3 regions of the Bacillus sp. JJ864 genome follow, and region 2 is predicted to be linked to each of the others. Evidence: riboswitches for the same ligand, from Rfam matches in the RefSeq annotation. Region 2 holds a riboswitch; each other region holds the start of a gene.

Region 1 (5,305 bases), on a different contig from region 2:
GCATGACATTGGTAGGTATAAGTACATACAACAGAGGGATGTTGGCATGATCAGATTTTTATATACTGATGGTAATAAAGTGAAATGAATTAACACAGGGAGAAGATTCCCACTAATACTCAGTGTAATGTATCGTATTATTACCAAGAAAGGGATGTAAAACATGATAAAGAATATATATGAAACACATTTACATGTAAGAGATTTAGAGATGGCAATTGATTTTTACCAAAATAAGCTTGGATTAAAGCTAGCAAGAATAATACCTGAAAGGAAAGTAGCTTTTTTTTGGATAGGGGAAGGTAGACAGCAAATGCTTGGATTATGGGAAAAATCAAAAGATACTTCTATTCAACTTAATCATTTTGCTTTTGGAGTAGAATTGAATTTTTTAAGACGGTCTAAAGCTTGGCTAGAAGATAGGGGAATCGAGGTAATTGGAAGTCAAGGAAAAGGGAATGAAGAGCCTATTGTCCAAAGCTGGATGCCAGCAGCAAGTGTTTATTTTCTCGACTACGATGGGAATAAGCTGGAATTTATTTCTCTATTATTTGATGAACTAAACGACCTTGGGTATGTACCTTATTTTAGTGAATGGGAGAAGGAGATAGAAAATTAAAAGGTTTAAAAACTTTTTCACAATGTAAAAAGATTATGGTGTGTTGCTGTACCTGGAATTGTTCAATTATAGACACATTTTCATCAAAAGTCGAAGAATGAAATTATATATAATGAACATTGAGAATCATTTTCGAAGTTGAGGTGTCTATATGATAAAACCAGTCATTCCAAAGCAACATGGTGCATGGGCGATGCTTCTAATCCCGTTTTTGCTGAGTGCTTTCATTGGCAAAGCTACATGGCAACACATACTACTTTTTTTAGCGTGGTTATTTATCTATTTAGCAACATATCCTTTTTTAATGTATATGAAACAAATGCGACAAAAGCGATATTTACATTGGATGCTCATTTATTTTAGTCTTGCTATATTGTTTGGTATAATTCCACTTACATACGAATGGCGTATTCTTTTGTTTGCAATCTATATGATTCCATTATTTTTTATAAACATTTATTTTGCTCGTCAAAAAAATGAACGTGCATTACTGAATGATGTTAGTGCTATTATCGTTTTTTGTATTGGTGGAATGATCAGTTATTATTTCACAATGAAAACAATTGATGAAACAGCATGGCTGATTGCACTTGTTTCATTTTTATACTTTATGGGAAGTACGTTCTATGTGAAAACGATGATTCGAGAAAAGAAAAATCCAACATATCGGTGGATTTCGTGGGGGTACCATTTATTACTTGTAATTGGTACGTTCATTGTATCTCCATGGTTTGTCATTGCCTTTATTCCAAGTTGTATTCGAGCTATCGCTTTATATGGTAAAAAAGTAACTGTTTTAAAAGTGGGTGTGTGGGAAATCGTCAATTCAGTTTATTTTTTCATTGCTACTACAGTATTATTTCAATTGAAGGGCTAATATTAAGTTTACGAATAAAAAGTAAGCATGATTCATACTAAGTAGTTCAGATAACGTGGAGAAATCGTATAAATGGCAGGTTAAATCGAGTATAAAATCACAAAGATTTTATACTCGATTTTTTTGTTGATATGTAAAGGTTTATCATGTTTTCACTGTTGAATTAACAAGTGCAAGAGCACATCAATTATCAGGATGACCATAACCATTGTCATTTCGTTATTTTTAATGCGACTAAAGTTGCTATTCGAGGTGTTAAAAAAAGGGATAGGAAATTTATGTTAAAATATAAAGGCAAGCAAAGTGGTTCCTGTTCCGTTAACGAGCAGGATTGTTGAACAATCGGCATTTGTTTTAAGAGTGTCTAGTTTTTTAATAATGGAGGGGAACTAGCAGATGTCAAACTACGAAAACGAAGAAATGCTAACGGGAGGGAATGTCTCAAACGTATATCGTTCGGAAGGTACTGTTCGACGAGAATTAAAGCAAGAAAGTACCAAAATTCATAAGCTATTAAATCATTTGGAAAACAAAGGTTTTAGTTATGCACCAAAGTTTTTAGGTATTGATGAAAAAGATAGAGAGGTATTATCATTTATTGAAGGAGAAGCTGGTAATTATCCTTTAAAAGAATACATGTGGTCTAATGATGTTTTAAAAGAAATAGCGAAGATGCTCCGTCTTTACCATGATGCTGTGAGTGACTTTCCGTTATCAGATGATTGGAAACCAATGGATAATACTCCAAATAAAATAGAGGTTGTATGCCACAATGATTTTGCAATATACAACATTATTTTTAATCACGAAAAACCAGTAGGTATTATTGATTTTGATGTTGCTGGTCCTGGTCCAAGACTTTGGGACATAGCCTATACTCTTTACACTTGTGTCCCCTTAAGTAGAGTTTATCATACTGAAACCGGTGAGGCAGTTTATTATAATTTATTACAGCATGCCGACCGAATAAAACAAAGAGTTAAATTGTTTTTTGAATCCTACGGTGAGGGTATGGAAGAAGATTATTTGGAGATGGTATTGCTACGATTAGAAGGGTTATGTAAATACATGAAAAGAAAAGCCAAAGAAGGCGATATAAATTTCCAAAAAATGATAGACGAAGGACACCTTGAACATTATCAAAATGATATTAAATTCATTCGTGAACATGGAAAAGAGTGGATTTAATGAAATAAGTCTTATACAAAAATAAAGCTCAGAGTCCTATAGGGACTTTGAGCTTTTTGGCGTGTTATTTAGCTCGTTATTTTAGATTTTCTCCACAATAACTGAACTACTTAGATTCATACGTGCTTACTGCATGTAAAAGCCAGATTGAGCGTGCTTTCCATCAGTGGGGGATGAAGAAAACCCTCCACTGATGGAAGTTTCACTTTATTGTTGGGCATTTTTTATTCTTGAGCTAAAACTTCCGCAGTACTATCACACTGTTGCAAAGCATGTTGAACAGCTTGTAAAGATTGTTCAATACGTTGACGATTATCTGATTTCTCAACTGTTTGTAAGGCGTTTTGTAAACAGTCCTTTGCTTCGTGTAAAGCTTGGCAAGAATCTTGAACGTGACCGCGTGCATTTTTTTGCATGACTGCACCTCCTTTGGTCTTATACATTTGTAGTATGAGCAAAACGATATAAAATATCATAGCATTCAAAAAAATAAATCCTGATTATTCTTATAAGAATTGACTTTTTGGATTGCACTCATTATAGTAAGAGATAAAGTGAATATTTTCTTATCCAGAGAGGTGGAGGGACTGGCCCGATGAAACCCAGCAACCGCAATGCAGGTGCTAATTCCAGCAGAACAGTTTTGTTCTGACAGATAAGAAGGAAGAGATATATACCGCTTCTTCTTATCGAAGAGGTTTTTTTATTGCAAAAAAACCGATAATGAAAAATGGACAACGAGAAAAAAGGAGCGAGCATACTATGACACTTGAGAAATATATTACACTACGTAATGCAATTTATAATTATATAGAAGAGAAGGAAGAGCCGATTACATTATTGGATATTCAACAACATATTACTACTGAACATGAAGGGAAATTTGCGAAGAAGATGCTGCAGCAATTTTATTTATTGCGACTGCTAGATGAACTAAAATTAGATGGAAAAATTACTTTAGCAGAGCAACATAAATGTATAGATGATAAGGGAATTTACTACATAGTAAAATAACAAAAAGGGAGTTACGCTCCCTTTTTTATAGTGGTATTTATTTGAAAATTCATTCTATTTGATAAGCGTTATGTAGATAAAAAGACTGTGCTATGCAGTCTTTTTATAAGGAAATGGTGCTGAGTGTGTAGTGTTAAAAAATTAAATGTGCCCCAAAAGATGGGCGTTCTCGGCTAAAAAATAAAAAAGACACCATCGCCGAATAGGTGTCAGTCGTTTTGTCGAAGAGGTTTGCCCTTTGACATGTATTAGAATATCATGTGAGTGCAAAAAAAGTCAAAAGGGAATTAAAGGAAAGTGCTGTTTGCGATGAACATATTAATTGTATATGCCCATCCAAACCCTTCTAGCTTCAATGCTGCAATTTTGAAACATGTGAAAATAGGATTGAAAGAGATGAAATATTCTGTAACTGTTCTTGGTTTGTATAAAGAATACTTTAGCTCTGTGCTGACGTTTGATGAGGCAAAAAAGAGAGGAATGGTTATAAAAAATGTATGAAAAGGCAACGGGATTATGGAAAATAGAGAATTAATTTACAAAATTATGAGTGTATGTAAAAGAGAAGATGATTTATTTTGTTCTTATCTTAAGTGTTTATCTGATATAAAGGAGAAAAGCGAGCAATTTTCTAAAGTCAAACAAGAAGTGCGAGAAGAGTATCTTATAAAAGGCATTTGTGAAAGAGAAGTGGATATTTTAGTAGAGCAAAGTGAACAAGTTGCAGATTTGTATGTACCTAAGTTTCTCCGATGGGAATTTTTACGAGAAAATGTCCATTATATAGAAGATATCTGTTCTATGGTATTTCAATTAAAACCGTTATGTCTTTCAGAAGAACAATGGAAATATGTAATTACAATTATTGAGAAAGAGCTGTCATGAGACAGCTCTTTTCGTAACAAAAATTTAGGGATTTAAACTTAATTAGAGGACTCTTTCTGTAAATATTCAGCAATTTGTAAATACATATTGCTATATGCGGATTGTATTTCTCCATTATGATTCGCATTGGAAGAAAAGTGAACGATAACCATATGTGCAGTTGGATCGATATATAATCGTTGTCCATAACTGCCTAGTACTTCAAATGCATTATGTTCATTATGGGAGATCCACCACTGATTATGATAAGAATATTCCTCACCATCGCCGACTGGAAGTTCGTATTTTTGTAAATGTTTAATTTCTTCAATAATAGAAGAAGAAATAATTTGTTTTCCGTCGTATACACCATTGTCGACAATCATTTCCCCGAATCTTGCCATGTCTCGAGCTGTGGTATTTAATCCTGCACTCGCTTGTTCCACTCTTGTTTCATCAACAACGTAATATGCATTTTCTTCTGCGCCAATTGGTGACCAAATCCGTTCACTTACTAGATCTGCGAGTGATTTTCCTGTTACGGTACGAAGGATCCATGCTAGTGTTTCAGCAGAACCGTTATTATATGAAAATGTTTCTCCTGGAGCAGCGGTTTCGTTTGCTTCTAGCAACATGTCGTATATTGTTACTGGACCATCATATTTTTTACTGCGAGGAAGAAGGTTGCTTGCTAAATATAATTGTGCATCTTGATTATCTAATCCAGCTTGCTTAAAACCGTG
Region 2 (5,305 bases):
AAAGTTTCCATCAATACTAATAATTTCAGCTCCGTACATGACTGCCTGCGCTAACTTGCCATAGGCGATTTTTCTATTTGGAATCATAACAATACAAGATAAACCTGCGCGCGCTGCATAAGCAGCTGCCGACGCAGATGTATTTCCTGTTGAAGCGCAAATAACCGTTTTGCTGCCAGCTTCCTTTGCCTTTGCTACAGCCATAACCATCCCGCGGTCTTTAAAAGAACCCGTCGGATTTGCACCTTCTACTTTCGCATAAACAGAAACACCCCATTTTTCAGAAAGATTTTCTAATAAAATAAGCGGTGTATTTCCTTCTGATAGTGAAAGCGATGGTGTTTGCTCAGTAATCGGTAAGTATTCTTTATAAGCAGCAAGTAATCCGTTCCACATTAGCGAGCATCTCCTTCAATACGGTAGTTTGCTTTCACACAATCTACTTCTTCATACGTCTCTAGTGTTTCGAGAATGTATGTATAATCTGCAAGAGATGCGCGGTGTGTAACAATAACGATTTCTGCTGCTCCTTTCTTTTGTAATGGCATTTGAATAATCTTTTCAAAGCTTACGCCGCGTTCAGAGAATAGCGATGTAATTTTCGCAAACACACCTACTTCATCCTTCACGTGAAGGCGTAAAAACTTCTTCACATAAATTTCTTCTTCTGCTTTTAATACTTTCTCATATTGCGGCGTTACTGCGCTATTTCCTGTTACACCAAGGCGTACATTTTTCATAACCGCCACTAAATCAGATACAACAGCTGTTGCTGTTGGCAAACTTCCCGCACCTGGTCCGTAAAACATTGTTTCTCCTACCGCTTCGCCATATACATATACTGCATTATATTCGTTTTGAACAGCTGCAAGCGGGTGTGTATTTGGTAACAATGTTGGTTCTACTGTTACCTCTAATTTTTCACCATCACGCTTCGCTACGCCAATTAACTTAATTGTATAGCCTAGACTCTTACTATACGCAATGTCCTCCTCTGTAATAGATGTAATTCCTTTTACATTCACATCATGAAGTTCTACATTTGTAGAAAATCCAAGTGTTGCTAAGATTGTCATCTTTCGTGCCGCATCTAACCCTTCAACATCTGATGTTGGGTCTGCTTCTGCAAATCCAAGCTGCTGCGCTTCATTTAACACGTCGTCATACGCTCTCCCTTCGTCAGACATTTTTGTCAAAATAAAATTCGTTGTTCCGTTCACAATACCCATCATTTTCGTAATCCGATCAGAAGAAAGACCTTCTACAATGCTTCGTAGAATCGGAATACCACCTGCTACACTCGCTTCATAAAATAAATCCGCTTGATTTTCTTTTGCTACAGTAAGAAGCTCTGCACCGTGAAGTGCCATTAAATCTTTATTCGCTGTAACTACTTGCTTACCGTTTTGAAGTGATTGTAAAATATATGCTTTTGCGTCTTCTATACCGCCCATCACTTCAATTACAACATCAACATCTGGATTATCTATAATTTCATCTGGATTTTTCGTTAATAATGCAGGGGTTACTTGGACCTCACGTTCTTTTTCTAAGTTTTGTACTAATACTTTTGCTACTTTGACAGGACAACCGATTTGGTGTGCTAAACGATCTTGATGATCTTCAATAATGCGCACCACACCGCTTCCTACAGTTCCGAGACCTAATAGGCCAACTTGAATTTCGTTCATAGTACTGTCCACCCCTCTAAAAATTGTATTTAGGTGCCATTATATAAGGTACAACTACAAAAAACAATATTTTTAGAACATTCCGAATAATAAAGGCCGTTCTTTGCAAAGAAAACGCTACCACGTGTTATACGCAACTTCCTTTACAACATATAAGGAGTTTCCTGATACACATAGTAATTCAACCAATTCGAGAATAGTAAATTTCCGTGACTACGCCACTTTACTACTGAATTTTCCAAAGGATTGTCATGTTTAAAATAGTTTTTCGGAATAGCAATATCCAATCCTCTTTGCTGATCGCGCTCATATTCTTGCTTTAACGTCTCACAGCTGTATTCACTATGACCAAGAACGAAAATATGCTTTCCATCTTTACTCATAACGAGATGAACACCGGCTTCTTCAGATGTCGCTAGCACATCGAGCTCCTGTACGCTTTGAATATCAGATCCCCGTACTTCTGTATGACGAGAATGCGGTGCAAAAAAGCTTTCATCAAAACCGCGTAATAATTTCACATGCTCCTGCTGCACTTCATGCTCAAACACACCAAACATCTTTTGCTCTAGCGGATATTTCGGAACGCCGTAATGATAATACAATCCTGCTTGCGCCCCCCAGCAAATATGAAGCGTTGATGTAACATGTGTATTCGAATACTCCATAATTCGCTTCAGTTCTTCCCAATAATCTACCTCTTCGAAAGGAAGTGTTTCAACCGGAGCACCAGTAATGATGAGCCCGTCAAATTTTTCTCCTTCAATATCACGAAATGTTTTATAAAAGCTTGTTAAATGCTCCTGCGTTACATTTTTTGCTGTATGAGATTCCATATGAAGTAAATGGACATCGAGTTGAAGCGGTGTATTTCCAATTAAACGAAGCAACTGCGTTTCTGTTTCTTGTTTTGTTGGCATTAAATTTAAAATAGCAATCTTCAAAGCACGAATATCTTGTGTTTCTGCTCGTTCTTTCGTCATCACAAAAATATTTTCATTTTGCAATACTTTACGAGCTGGTAAATCTTTAGCAACGATGATCGGCATACTGTTTTCCTCCAGAAAGTGCTGCCCCTAAATCAGCAATAATATCCGCCTCATCTTCAATACCAACCGATAACCGAATTAAATCAGGCGTTACACCTGCCAAACGCTGTTGTTCTTCTGTAAGCTGACGATGTGTTGTGCTTGCAGGATGAATGACACAAGTTCTTGCATCTGCAACATGCGTCACCAATGCGGCAAGCTTCACATTTTCAATAAACTGTTTAGCAGATTCAAGACCTCCTTTTACGCCAAATGTTAAAACACCACTCGCACCTTTCGGTAAATATTTTTGTGCCAATGCATAATTTTCATTATTTTGAAGTCCAGGATAATTGACCCACTCAACGCGTTCATGCTCGGATAACCACTGTGCAACAGCTAATGCATTTTGGCTATGACGCTCCATACGAAGATGCAGCGTTTCTAAGCCAATATTGCTTACGTACGCATTGAATGGACTCATACAGTTTCCATAGTCCCTTAATAACTGTACACGTGCTTTCACAATGTATGCCGCTTGCCCGAACTTTTCCACATAACTTACACCATGATAGCTTGGATCTGGTTCAACAAATTCAGGAAATTTACTCCAATCGAAATTCCCTCCATCAATTACAATGCCGCCTAGTGAACTTGCATGACCATCGATATATTTCGTTGTAGAATGAACAACAATGTTTGCACCATGTTCAAATGCATGACATAAATACGGCGTCGCTAATGTATTATCCACAATAAACGGTACTCCAAGCTCTTTTGCCGCATCAGAAAACTCTTTAAAATTCAGTACATTCATCGCTGGATTCCCAAGCGATTCCGCATACACAAGCTTTGTTTTCTCATTTGCGAGGGCAACAATTTCATCAGCAGATAAGTTTGGATGAAAGAACGTGACCTCAATCCCAAGCTTCTTAAGACTAACTGCAAATAAATTAAATGTACCGCCGTATACGGTTGATGAGCAGAGCAAGTGATCACCACTGCCACAAATATTTAATATCGCTAGCATAATTGCAGCTTGCCCTGATGCCGTTGCAACCGCACCAACGCCGCCTTCTAACTCTGTGAGCTTTTGCTCAAAAGCCGCCAGCGTCGGGTTTCCAATACGCGTATAAATATATCCTTCTGCCTCCAAATTAAAGAGGGCTGCTAAATCATCAGAAGTATCGTATTTATACGTCGTGCTTTGATAAAGTGGCAAAACACGCGGCTCACCATTTTTCGGCGTATAGCCACCTTGCACACAAATCGTTCCTTTCCCCCATGAATCTCCCATTTCTCAATCTCCTTTCTTTTATAAAAAATAAAAAACTGCTTCTTTCCTAAATAAGAAAGAAGCAGTTTAGACAAACGCTCGCCATGTAGCCTTTCTTATCTTTCAGGAAATACCTGCAGGATTTAGCACAATTCCGATTTACGGCTGTTGCCAAGGTTTCATAGGGCCCGTTCCCTCCACCTATTCTTGATAAGACATATGCAATTACCGATGATTCTATAGAAATTATTTCCTCATGTCAATATATTTTCTGAATGTTCTTAAAATATTTTATTATTCCCCATCATTTCCACTACCGGTCTTTACTGAATAAAGAATATTCTGTAAAATTTAAAGTGTGAATGACAACTCATTCATAAACCAATAGGAGGCGATACATACATGAAGGTCGGGGAAATGTTAACTTTTGAAAAATCATTTACAAGGGAAGATGTAGAGCTATTTAGTAAAATTTCCGGTGATGCCGGTGAACATCATGTTGTTCCAGATGAACATGGACGCGTAATGGTACAAGGATTACTCGTTGCAACATTACCTACGAAAATTGGCGGCGATTTAAATTTTATCGCAAGAGATGTAGAACTTACTTTCTTACGCCCAGTCTTTACCGGAGATACAGTTCGATGTGAAGTCACACTGATTCATCATGAAAAACAAGATGATCGAATCGTCGCTGTTTCAAAGGCAGAATGCTTTAATCAAAATGGGAAAAAAGTGTTGGAAGGATCTTTTCTAGGGATTATTCGGCAATAATAAATGAAACCTCCATCAGTGGGGGGATGCCTCATCCCTCACTGATAGAAAACCTGCTCCGCTTATCTTTTTTACTTCTCTCTAAACCGTGAAATGAGGTTTTATCACCTACCACTTTCCAGATACACAAATAGCATATACACACGAATTTATTATATGAATAGAATGAAATAAGGATTTGAATTTGAAAAAATACAGGAAATGTTCTATTTTAAAATAAAAAATACATTTAAAAAACATTACTTACTATGTAAAATGAAAGAGTTATATATAAATCCAAGTTGACTTTTTAACATCTAAGTCACTGCTATGCAGAACAAAACATGGCCGCTACTTGCTGTCTATCTTTGTTTTAAACTTTGCACGTGGCAGGAAAAGGAACTGACCGCCTCTATGCATCGCCAGTTACTCTCGTTTCCTCCCCTAAAAAATTGGTTTTTATGTCATTTTTTCAATTTGTATTTATATATTTCATTCATTATGGTAACCATGAAAATGATATTTTTCACAACGCTACTTATACAAATGTTTCCACA
Region 3 (5,305 bases), on a different contig from region 2:
ACGCCTGTGGAGACTGTGTAAGACGCAGTGGGTCCCCCCACTGCGCAATGGTCTATGAAACAGGAAGCCCCTTCTTCAATCAGGCCGTAAGATGGATAAGGAGGGGTTATTCACGAGGTAACGACTTCTTCAACATACGTAAGTGCATGCTCAAAGTCCGCAATTAAATCGTCTACGTTTTCTAATCCGACAGATAAGCGCAGCAGTGCATTTGAAATTCCACGTTTTTCACGTTCTTCTTGTGACATGGCAGCGTGTGACATTTTTGCTGGATACGAAAGGATTGATTCAACAGCTCCTAAACTAACTGCAAATACGGGAAGTTGAATGTGTGCTAGAAATTGTCGCAGCACATGTTCAGATTCTAGTGTAAAGGAAAGGACCGCTCCTGCTGATTGTGCTTGATTGTGCTGCGTTTCATATCCGAGATGGGATGGTAACCCTGGATAATAGATATCTTTAATTTTGGGATGCTGCTGTAAATAACAGGCGATTTTTTCAGCGTTTCGCGAAGAGTGCTCTAAGCGAACGTGCAATGTTTTTAAACCGCGAAGGACAAGGGAGCAATCTTGTGGTCCTAATATAGCTCCAAAAGAATTTTGTAAAAATCCTACCTTTTTTGCGAGTTCTTCATCTTTTACGATTGCTAATCCTGCGGTAACATCACTATGACCTGCAAGAAATTTTGTTGCGCTATGGAGAACGATATCAGCCCCAAGTTCTAGTGGTTTTTGGTAAAGGGGTGTTAAAAATGTATTATCAACAAAAGTGAGCGCACCAATAGATTTTGCAAGTTCACAAACGGCGCTAATATTTGTTACTTTTAATAATGGATTTGATGGTGTTTCAACGTAAAAAACTTTTGTATTAGGACGAATGTTTTGTTTTACCTCTTCTAAATTTGTCATGTCAACAAATGTGTGTGAAACGCCGTAACGAGAAAGAACTTCCGTTATAATTCGGTATGTCCCCCCGTATACGTCTTCAGAAATAAGGACATGGTCTCCTTGCGATAAAAGAAGAAAAGTTGTTGAAATCGCAGCCATGCCAGATGAAAAGGCAAATCCTTTGCTTCCGCCTTCTAGTAAAGCGATTAGTTCCTCGAGAGCTTCGCGTGTTGGATTTCCAGAACGACTATAATCATATTTTCCAAATGTATCTACATCAAATTGATGAAATGTAGATGTATTATAAACAGGAACATTTACAGCACCTGTTTGTTTGTCATGCTTAAAACGATTATGAAGTAAAAGTGTATCTAGGGAATAACTCATATTCTCACTCCTTCTTTTACTTGTTTTAAAGTTTGCTGTAAGTCTTGAATCAAATCATCTTGGTTTTCAATTCCTACGGAGAAGCGAAGTAGACGATTACAAACGCCTCGTGCAGTGCGAATATCTTCTGGTATATCGGCATGTGTTTGTGTTGCTGGGTATGTAATAAAGCTTTCTACACCGCCAAGACTTTCTGCGAACGTAATAAGAGAAAGTGATTGCAAGAACGGATCAATCCATGCTTCTTCTCGTAGTTTAAAAGAGATCATACCGCCTTTTCCTGGATAATACACATCGGTTATCGCTTCTTCTTCTTGTAAATAAGAAACAATTGCTTTTGCATTCTCTTCGTGCTGCCTCATGCGCAGCGCTAATGTTTTCATGCCGCGTATTAAAAGCCAAGAATCAAATGGGCTTAACACAGCTCCAGATGCGTTGTGATAGTGAGCGAGTTCTTCGCATAATTTTGCCCCTTTTGCAACAACGAGTCCGCTTAATACGTCATTATGACCACCTAAATACTTTGTAGCGCTATGCAGGACAATATCAGCTCCTATTGTTAATGGTTGTTGTAAATAGGGTGTGTAAAATGTGTTATCAATAATAAGGAGCAGGTCGTGCCGCTTTGCAACGGCAGCAACTGCGGCAATGTCGGTTATTTGCATAAGTGGATTTGTTGGTGTTTCTATGAAAATGGCTTTTGTTTTCGGTGAAATTGCTTTTTCAATTTCTTCTATATGCTGCGTATCTACATATCTACATCGAACATCCCATTTTTGCTCGTGCTCTGTAAATAAACGATATGTTCCGCCGTATAAATCTTCAGATACAATCAGTTCGTCACCAGAGCGGAATAATGAAAGGACAAGAAGAACAGCAGCCATTCCTGAGCTACAGGCATAGCCTTGTTCACCTTGTTCTAAGTCAGTGATTGCACGCTCTAATAAAAGGCGTGTTGGGTTTCCAGTTCGGGAATAATCAAACCCAGTTGACTTTCCAATTCCTTCGTGGCGATAAGCTGTGGAGAAGTAAACGGGTGGATTGACTGCTCCAGTTGTTGTTTCACTGCGATTTCCAATTTGGGCAAGCTTTGTTTCGATTGTAGACATAATAAAATTCCTCCTTAGTGCAAAATAAAAAAGCCTTCTAAGAAGAAGGCTTTTTTATGACGAATATAGTCTTCTTCTTATCTGTCAAATCATTTCTCAATTTGCTGGAATTAGCACCTTATTAACAAATAAAAAGCTTGTTAATGGTTGCTGAGGCGTCATTGGGCCAGTCCCTCGACCTCTCTCGATAAGAATTCGAAATATGAAGTTTTTAATTATGTTTTTTACTTTACAATAAATTTAGAAAGAAACGCAACTATTTTTTGAATAATTTTATTTTTCTTTCTTTTTGTTGACTTTCGTACTTTAACATGCTAAATTAGTAAAAAAATTAACAAAGATTGTTAATAAGTGAACGGATGATGTTCGCTTTTTGAAAACATAATTGAATGAAACTCTTATCAAGAGTGGTGGAGGGAAAGGCCCTGTGAAACCCAGCAACCTTCAAACAACATGTTTGAAACGGTGCTAAGACCTGCGGAACAAAGCGTTCTGAATGATAAGAGGAGGATAAAAACCCCCTCTTCATTAAGAAGAGGGGGTTTTTATATAAATACAAATTAAAAACCCCTTTCTTTCTGGGGGGACGAGAGCGTCTGGCCATGTATAGAAGCGGTCAGGGCCTTTTCCTGCCACATATAAGGTTTAAAACAAAAGGAGAAAGCGACTGTAGGTTTTGTTTTGCATAGAAGTGACTTATATGTCGAAAAAGCAAAATAGATTTATATATTGACTGAAGAGAGGGAGACATGTGAAATTACTAGATTTATTGCAAAGAGGAATTGTGATTGGGGATGGAGCGATGGGAACGTTGCTGTATTCTCATGGTTTACAAAGTTGCTTTGAAGAATTGAATGTATCTGAACCAGAACGGATTATTTCGATTCATAAACAATATGTTGCAGCAGGGGCAGATGTTATTCAAACCAATACATATGGAGCAAACGAAGGGAAACTTCGCATGTACGGTCTTGAGGATCGCGTAAAGAAAATTAACCGAGCCGCTGTAAGACATGCAAAAGAAGCTGTAACAGAAAAGAATGCAATCGTTGGGACCATCGGTGGAATGAAACATATTGGAGCAGTTACAACCACTGATATGGAGCGCGAATTTATGCTCTTAGAGCAAGCAGATGCCCTATTAGAAGAAAGTGTGGATGGGCTATTATTAGAAACGTTTTACGATGAGTTTGAATTACTTCATGCAGTGAAAGTATTAAGTAAGCAAACAAATGTCCCTCTTATTGCGCAGCTTGCCCTTCACGAAGCTGGTACAACTCAAAACGGAAATAGTGTGGATGATGTATTGAAGCAGCTTATAGAGTACGGTGCAAATGTGGTCGGATTAAATTGCCAGTTAGGACCGCTTCATATGATTGAATCGTTTAAAACGATAGAAATTCCTAAATATGGTTACTTATCTGCGTATCCAAATGCTGGTCTTCCTAAATATGTAGAAGGTCGTTACGTATACGAAGGAAGCCCGGCTTATTTTGAAGAGATGGCGCCGGCATTTATTAAGCAAGGCGTTAGGCTTCTAGGAGGCTGTTGTGGTACAACTCCTGCCCATATCGAAGCGATGAAGCGAGCGCTTGAAAATGAGTACCCTGTTACAGCCAAAGAAGTTGTAAAGCGAGCGGAAGTAATAACAACGCAGCGTGTAAATGTAGTGGATCGAATTACATTAGCAGAAAAAGCGAAAAAGGAAACGACGGTGATTGTTGAGCTAGATCCGCCTAAAACGTTGGATACACAGAGATTTTTTGAAGGAGCAAAGGCGTTGAAGCGTGCCGGAGCAGATGCGATTACGTTAGCAGATAATTCATTAGCATCGCCTCGTGTATCAAATATGGCAATGGGAGCGTTATTAACAAAGCATGATATCCCTATATTAACTCATTTAACGTGTCGTGATCATAATGTGATTGGGCTGCAGTCTCATTTACTTGGATTAGCAGCACTCGGTATGGAGGAAGTATTGGCATTAACCGGAGATCCTGCGCGGGTTGGTGATTTTCCTGGTGCAACATCTGTATATGACTTGTCTTCGATAGAACTCATTAAAATGATTAAGGAAATGAACAATGGCCGTTCTATTTTAGGAAAAACAATTGGAGCAGCTACCCATTTTTCGATTGGCGGGGCTTTTAATCCGCATGTTAGGCATATCGAGGCCGCTGTAAAACGTATGGAGAAAAAAATTGCAGCTGGTGCGGAGTATTTTTTAACGCAACCCATTTATGATGCGGCAGTCATTCGAAATGTATATGAAGCAACGAAGCATATCGAACAGCCAATTTTTATTGGAATTATGCCGCTTGTAAGTAAACGAAATGCAGACTTTTTACATTTTGAAGTGCCAGGTATTACTCTTCCAGAAGAAGTGAGAAGGCGTATGGACGGACATAAAACATCAGAAGAAGCAGTGACAGAGGGAATTCATATATCTAAAGAATTAATTGATGTAGCAATGGAGTTATTTAATGGTATTTATTTAATTACACCATTTTTAAAATATGAAGTGACAGAAGCGCTCGTTCGGTATATTCAAGCAAAGAAAGAGCAGAAAGAAGGAATGAATGTATGAGACAAATCGAGGAAAGATTGCAGCAAGAAATTTTAATACTAGATGGTGCAATGGGAACGATGATTCAGCAAGAAGACCTTTCAGCTGCAGATTTTGGCGGAGAAGAATATGAGGGCTGTAATGAATATTTAGTAAAAACACGGCCGGACGTTATTTTACATATTCATAAAGCGTATATTGAAGCAGGAGCAGATATTATTGAAACGAATACATTTGGTGCAACAAACATTGTACTCAGTGATTATAACCTTTCTCACTTAGATGAGGAGTTGAATGAAAGAGCGGCTCGATTAGCAAAACAAGCTGTCAAAGCAAGCGGTAAAGAGGTATATGTA

Evidence for each region. A riboswitch is a leader RNA that binds a small molecule or an ion and turns the genes downstream of it on or off. The one in region 2 is predicted to bind S-adenosylmethionine.
Region 1: linked by a shared signal. The riboswitch ahead of V7024_RS22700 (hypothetical protein) and the one ahead of V7024_RS12595 (bifunctional O-acetylhomoserine aminocarboxypropyltransferase/cysteine synthase) in region 2 are both predicted to bind S-adenosylmethionine.
Region 3: linked by a shared signal. The riboswitch ahead of V7024_RS01005 (bifunctional homocysteine S-methyltransferase/methylenetetrahydrofolate reductase) and the one ahead of V7024_RS12595 (bifunctional O-acetylhomoserine aminocarboxypropyltransferase/cysteine synthase) in region 2 are both predicted to bind S-adenosylmethionine.

What each region holds. Positions count from the first base shown of each region.
Region 1 covers NZ_JBALLY010000201.1:2,954-8,258, forward strand. Annotated here, with positions in the region: gene V7024_RS22680 (VOC family protein) at 164-619, shown strand; gene V7024_RS22685 (YwiC-like family protein) at 774-1,496, shown strand; gene V7024_RS22690 (phosphotransferase) at 1,893-2,684, shown strand; gene V7024_RS22695 (hypothetical protein) at 2,909-3,100, opposite strand; SAM riboswitch class I at 3,248-3,346, shown strand; gene V7024_RS22700 (hypothetical protein) at 3,447-3,698, shown strand; partial or broken gene V7024_RS22705 (NAD(P)H-dependent oxidoreductase) at 4,008-4,175, shown strand; gene V7024_RS22710 (group-specific protein) at 4,215-4,583, shown strand; gene V7024_RS22715 (serine hydrolase domain-containing protein) at 4,622-5,305, opposite strand, start outside.
Region 2 covers NZ_JBALLY010000073.1:32,817-38,121, reverse strand. Annotated here, with positions in the region: gene thrC (threonine synthase) at 1-396, opposite strand, end outside; gene V7024_RS12605 (homoserine dehydrogenase) at 396-1,691, opposite strand; gene metA (homoserine O-acetyltransferase MetA) at 1,835-2,740, opposite strand; gene V7024_RS12595 (bifunctional O-acetylhomoserine aminocarboxypropyltransferase/cysteine synthase) at 2,721-4,016, opposite strand; SAM riboswitch class I at 4,109-4,212, opposite strand; gene V7024_RS12590 (enoyl-CoA hydratase) at 4,398-4,769, shown strand.
Region 3 covers NZ_JBALLY010000002.1:92,226-97,530, forward strand. Annotated here, with positions in the region: gene metC (cystathionine beta-lyase) at 111-1,274, opposite strand; gene V7024_RS01000 (methionine biosynthesis PLP-dependent protein) at 1,271-2,383, opposite strand; SAM riboswitch class I at 2,458-2,577, opposite strand; SAM riboswitch class I at 2,779-2,889, shown strand; gene V7024_RS01005 (bifunctional homocysteine S-methyltransferase/methylenetetrahydrofolate reductase) at 3,135-4,970, shown strand; gene metH (methionine synthase) at 4,967-5,305, shown strand, end outside.